DNA from 2 places in the Staphylococcus sp. IVB6214 genome. Region 2 is predicted to be linked to the other one. Evidence: predicted binding sites of a transcription regulator. Region 2 holds the regulator's gene; the other holds the start of a gene.
The links. The regulator CtsR, encoded in region 2, represses protease genes until heat stress. The targets are predictions, from matches to a motif close to ATGGTCAATAAAGGTCAAACA.
Positions count from the first base shown of each region.

Region 1 (3,445 bases), 340 kb from region 2:
TGACTGAGTATCACAACACACAACGTATCGATCTCATATCATTTTGGATGAGACGGTTAAAAAGGTTGTTGCCAGCAGTTATTTTCTTGATTATGTCTGTTTTAATATTGACATTAATCACAGTCCCTTCCGAAATCAAAGCCGTACGTGGCGATGCATTTGCGGCACTCTTTTATGTGAGTAACTGGTGGTATATCTTCCAAGATGTCGACTACTTTGCGCAGTTTGAAGTCGCACCGCTCAAACATTTATGGTCTTTGGCAATTGAAGAACAATTTTACTTGTTTTTCCCGATAGTGCTATTTATTTTGCTTCGCTATGTGAAACGTCTCAAGCCTATACTTTACTCTATAATCGGGCTTGTTGTAATTTCTATTATCACAATGGGCATTTTATACGAACCACAAGGTAATGTTGCACGCGTTTATTTCGGAACAGATACACGGTTACAAACAATGTTGCTCGGTGTTATACTGGCCTTCATTTGGCCAGCATTTAAGCTACGTGTTCAAACGGCATGGCAATCTAAAATGATTATCGACGGTTTAGGTGTCTTGTCGTTAGCTGGTCTGTTCCTTTGTTTTCGATTCGTAAATGAATCACAAAGTGCACTCTATTACGGTGGATTTGGACTGATTAGTTTGTTGACACTTTTCATCATTGCAAGTGCAGTAATGCCAAGTGGTCTTTTTGCAAAAGCATTGGCGAATCCTTTATTTATATATATCGGTTCAAGGTCATATAGCCTGTATCTTTGGCATTATCCTATTATTGTCTTAATGCACCATCATTTTGTGCAAGGACAAATTCCCACCTTTGTATATGTTATCGACGCACTATTGATCGTGATGATGGCAGAGTTGTCATATCGGTATATAGAAACACCTTTCCGTCATTCAGGGTTCAAAATATTTGATTTCCGTCATTTGAAGCAATGGCGCTTGCTGAACGTGAAACGTGCTTGGCTTATGATTATTTTATTTGTCCCATCTGTCGTAATACTATCAGGCGTGTTTAACGGATTGGCTAAAGAAAAAACACACACGACTGCGATTAATACAGAAGATATGAAACAATACGTGACCGTTCCAATCCCTTTGGGTGATATGAAAATAGATGGATTTGAAGTAAAAGGTCATAGTTCACCATATGCTAATTGGAAACCACTACTCATTGGTGATTCTGTTATGGTAGACATCGGCGATACGTTCAAGGAACAAGTGCCGAATGCGAGTATCAATGGATTGATAGGTCGTCAACTTGTACAAGCAATCCCGCTCATTCGTGAAGATTATCCCGATTATCGAGAAAAAGATGATATGGTTGTCTTACAACTTGGCACTAATGGAGACTTTACTGACGAGCAGCTTGATACACTGTTAGATCTTTTAGGGGAGTCTCAAATATATCTCGTGAATACAAGTGTTCCTCGGGACTATCAGGCACATGTAAATGAACTATTCAAACAGGCAGCTAAAGATCGAGATAATGTCCATCTTGTTGATTGGCACGCAAGGTCTCAAGGGCATACAGAATATTTTGCGCCAGATGGTATTCACTTAGAAGCAGACGGTGTGAAAGCATTAATTGATGAAATCATTAAAACGATAAAAACACATCAAAAATAAGTATAGAGAAGGATAGAATATAAGGTGAAAATCTCGCCTTAAACGCTATCCTTTTTTGTTGATTTTTAAAATGAGCGAGCGTATAATATAGTTAAGGTCAAAGAAAGTCAAAGTCAAAAAAGACCTATTCTTAATAAAGGAGTGACTCATTTTGGATATTAATCAGATGACGCATTCTATTCAAAACGCTTTACAAAAAGCAATTGAATCTACACAAACGTATCAACTTACAAATATTGAAATTGAAGCGGTATTAAAAGCAGTTCTTGAAATGGATGATAGTTTATATAAAACAATACTAGAAAGAGCAGAAGTCGATATTGAAGAACTTGCGAAATCATATGAGAAAAAGTTAAATCAGTATCCTAAAGTGACCGGTGATAATGTTCAATATGGACAATATTTGTCGCCGAAAACGAACACATTATTTAATAAAGCAGAACAGTATATGAAAGATTATGATGATCAATTTATATCAATGGAACACATCTTACGTGCAGCAATTGACGTGGATGAAACGACATCATCATTTGTACAGTATAAAGAACAAGTCATTGAAGAAATCATCAAAAAAGTCAGAGGAGGAAACCATGTGACAACACAAAATCCTGAAGTGAACTATGAAGCATTAGCAAAATATGGTCGTGACTTAGTAGAAGAAGTACGCAAAGGTAATATGGATCCAGTTATTGGTCGGGATGAAGAGATTCGCAACACGATTCGTATTTTAAGCAGAAAAACAAAAAATAACCCAGTTTTAATTGGTGAACCGGGTGTGGGTAAAACTGCCATTGTTGAAGGATTGGCACAACGTATCGTAAAAAAAGACGTGCCGGATTCATTACTCGACAAAACTGTTTTTGAACTAGATTTAAGTGCATTAGTTGCGGGTGCAAAATATCGTGGTGAATTTGAAGAACGACTCAAAGCAGTCTTGAAAGAAGTCAAAGACTCAGACGGCCGTATCTTATTATTCATTGATGAAATCCACATGCTCGTTGGCGCAGGGAAAACTGATGGTGCGATGGATGCCGGAAACATGTTGAAACCAATGCTTGCGCGTGGTGAATTGCATTGTATCGGTGCAACAACGTTAAACGAATATCGTGAATATATTGAGAAAGACTCAGCGTTAGAGCGTCGTTTCCAAAAAGTAAATGTCAAAGAGCCAAATATTGATGATACGATTTCAATATTACGTGGCTTGAAAGAACGATATGAAGTGCATCATGGGGTACGTATTCAAGACCGTGCATTGGTTGCGGCCGCAGAATTATCAGATCGCTATATTACCGATCGTTTTTTACCAGACAAGGCAATCGACCTTGTTGACCAAGCATCTGCAACGATTCGTACAGAAATGGGATCCAATCCAACAGAACTCGACCAAGCAAATCGTCGGGTGATGCAGTTGGAAATTGAAGAAAACGCATTGAAAAAAGAATCTGATGAAGCGAGTCGTGTACGTCTCCAAGAATTACAAGAAGAACTTGCTGAAGAGAAAGAAAAACAAGCACAATTGCAAGCACGTGTAGAACAAGAAAAAGAAAAAATTTCAAAAGTTCAAGAGAAGCGTGCAGAGTTAGATGAAAGCCGTAAAGCATTGGAAGATGCAGAAAATAACTATGACCTTGAAAAAGCAGCAGTATTACAACATGGCAAAATTCCACAATTAGAAAAAGAATTAAAAGAACTGGAAGCAGCTTTCCAAGAATCACAAGGGGAAGATAGTGATCGTATCATTCGAGAAGTCGTAACAGATGAAGAAATAGGAGAAATTGTCAGCCAATGGACAGGCATTCCAGTGTCTAAATTAG
Region 1 covers NZ_CP094723.1:596,415-599,859, forward strand. Annotated here, with positions in the region: gene MUA51_RS02905 (acyltransferase family protein) at 1-1,628, shown strand, start outside; gene clpB (ATP-dependent chaperone ClpB) at 1,780-3,445, shown strand, end outside.
Region 1: a site for CtsR is predicted at 1,722-1,742, ahead of clpB (ATP-dependent chaperone ClpB). Genes of this name have one in related genera too.

Region 2 (3,445 bases):
TGGCTATCGAAACTTTAATAACTTCAAGGCAAGGATACTGATTATTTTTAAGCTATATCAACGACGTAAAAAGGATAGTTTACTAATAAATAACGCTGCATAAATATATTACGTAGTAATCGCTATCTAATATGTCCTAACACACTTAGAGATGTGTATCTAAAATCATTTCTAATACGAGACGCCTAAGGCAACAAGCCGAACGGAAAATCCATTTTGGCTTCTTTTATTCAATAAAGCCAAAATTAGTTGAAGTGAGGCGCCTTGGCAAGCGAGTATTAAAGAAATGATGGTATAGAAAAAGCGCACAATTAATAATTAAACTGTACGCTTAAATGAATGTAGAGATGACTACATGTTATGATTAAGTTAAAAATAAAATTAGTTACTTTTTATTATCTGCCCACCACAAAAAATGGACTTCCTATTTAAATAAAGAATCCTGCGATTGTTGCAGAGATGAATGATACAAGTGTTGCACCGAATAAAAGTTTTAATCCGAAGCGAGCAACAACGTCACCTTTTTCATCGTTTAATGACTTGATGGCACCTGAGATGATACCAATTGAGCTGAAGTTGGCGAATGATACTAAGAAGACAGATACGACACCAACTGCGCGATCTGATAACCCTTCTACTTTTCCAAGTTCTGTCATTGCGACGAATTCGTTTGATAATAATTTTGTTGCCATGATTGAACCAGCGTCAACTGCATCACTCCATGGAATCCCTGTTAAGAATGCAAGTGGTGCGAAGATAAAGCCGATTAATGTTTGGAAGTTCCAGTCTAATGAACCGCCTGAAACCATTGCGATAATACCGCCAACAATTCCGTTTAATAATGAAATCAATGCGATATAACCAATTAACATGGCACCTACGATAACAGCAACTTTGAAACCATCTAAAATGTATTCCCCTAACATTTCAAAGAATGATTGTTTTTTCTCGTCTGTATCGATCAGTAATTTATCATTCTCTTCATCCACTTTGTATGGATTGATGATTGATGCGATGATGAAACCACCAAATAAGTTTAAGACAACAGCTGTTACAACGAATTCTGGTTTGATCATTGTGAAGTATGCCCCAACGATTGACGCAGAAACTGTTGACATGGCAGATGCTGTCAATGTGTACAAGCGGTGTTTCGGAATAAACGGCAATTGTTTTTTCAATGAAATGAATACTTCAGACTGACCTAAGATCGCTGAAGCAACAGCATTATATGATTCTAAACGCCCCATACCGTTTACTTTAGAAATCAAGAAACCAAGTACGTTAATGATAACTGGTAAAATCTTTAAATATTGTAAAATACCGATTAATGCTGAAATGAACACGATCGGTAATAACACGTTAATGAAGAAAGTAGATTCCCCTTCATTCATTAAGCCGCCGAATACAAAGTTGATCCCTTCAGATGCTTGTTGAAGCAAGTATCCAAACCCTGATGCTACGCCACCAACGATTTTAATCCCGATGCTCGTTTTAAGTAAGAAAAAGGCTAAAACGACTTGGATGGCAAGCATAAGACCGATGTATTGCCAGCGCACATTTTTTCTGTCAGAACTTGCAAGTAGCGCGAGCGCTAAGAAAACAATGATGCCGACAATCCCAATAATAATATGCATGCATGACACCTCTTATTCAAATTTATTAATATTTTCACTAACTCTATAATACAACATAAATGAAAGCAATAACATAACAAATTGATAAATTGGAAAACATATTGGTTGAAAAAGGTCAAAGGGGGTCATATAATATAGTCAAAGATGGTCAAAAGGGGTGATATGATGCACAATATGTCAGATATCATAGAGCAATATATTAAGCAGTTGTTTGAAGAAGCACAAGCCGATGTTGTAGAGATACAACGCGCGAATATTGCTGAACGTTTCGATTGCGTACCATCTCAGCTCAACTATGTGATAAAGACAAGATTTACGAATGAACATGGATATGAAATAGAGAGTAAGCGTGGTGGTGGTGGTTATATTCGCATCACTAAGATAGAAACGAAAGATCATGCGAGTTATATTAAACACTTGTTGTCACTGATTGGGACATCCTTATCACAGCAGCAAGCCTATTATATTATTGATGGTTTGCTCGAGAATGATTTGATTACGGAACGGGAAGCAAAAATGATTGCGGCAGTTATTGATCGTGAAACATTGAAGTTAGATGTGGCAGCGAGAGATATTATTCGTGCCAATATCATGAAACGGCTGTTACCAGTGATTAATTATTATTAAAGGTGAGAAGGTGATGCGTCATGTATCGTCATGAAGAAGAGCAACAACTGAAAAAATCAAACGCAGATAAACAAACGGGCATCCATCTGTCTCATGAATATTCGCAAGGGCATTCGGATGCGCAATGGCACGAAGGTGATGATGTTGAAGGGACTTTTGTCATTCAACAGATTTTACAACATCTCGCAGCGAAACACGGCATAAATGTCGATCAAATGATGTTTCGTGAAGCAAAGCGCTGTCCAACTTGTCAGATGACGTTAAAAGATATTGCACATGTCGGCAAGTTTGGTTGTCATGATTGTTATGAGACGTTTCGTGATGACGTGGCTGACATTGTACGTCGTGTGCAAGGCGGTCACTTGGAACATTCCGGCAAGTATCCGAAGTCGTCACATACAAAGCGTGCTTTGAAACGACAAATCGAAGAAAAACGGTCCTATTTAGAAACGCTGGTTGCACAACAAGCGTTTGAAGAAGCGGCTATTGTTCGAGATGAAATCCAAGCGTTGGAAGAAACGCAACAAAGCGAGGTGTCGAGACACGATGACGAATGAACATGATGCACCGTTGACGAATGGTCACCAACAAACGGCGACGCAACCGGTCGTGATGTCTTCACGCATTCGTTTGGCACGTAATCTTGAAAATTATGTGCATCCATTGATGTTTCCAAACGAAGATGAGGGACATCGCGTCGTCAACGAAGTACAAGATGCGCTGACGGACTTGAAGGTACAGCGATTGTCCGATATGGATCAACAAAGTGCATACAAGCTTGTAGCGAAGCATTTGATCAGTCCAGATCTGACGAAGCAACCTGCAGCAGCAGTGTTGCTGAACGATGATGAGACGGTCAGTGTGATGGTCAACGAGGAAGATCACGTGCGCATTCAGGTCATGGGACAAGACTTGTCGCTGGATGCTCTGTATCAACGGGCTTCGGAAATTGATGATCAACTGGATGCCGAAGTTGATATTAGTTATGATGAGACACTCGGTTATTTGACGACGTGTCCGACGAATATCGGAACGGGGATGCGTGCAAGTGTGATGTTGCATCTGCCGGGGTTGTCGATTATGAAGCGCATGAATCGTATTGCACAATCGATTAATCGATTTGGATTTACGATTCGTGGTATTTACGGTGAAGGGTCACAAGTGTATGGTCATGTGTACCAAGT
Region 2 covers NZ_CP094723.1:252,531-255,975, forward strand. Annotated here, with positions in the region: gene MUA51_RS01185 (ISL3 family transposase) at 1-103, shown strand, start outside; gene MUA51_RS01190 (NupC/NupG family nucleoside CNT transporter) at 429-1,634, opposite strand; gene MUA51_RS01195 (CtsR family transcriptional regulator) at 1,800-2,261, shown strand; gene MUA51_RS01200 (UvrB/UvrC motif-containing protein) at 2,282-2,818, shown strand; gene MUA51_RS01205 (protein arginine kinase) at 2,808-3,445, shown strand, end outside.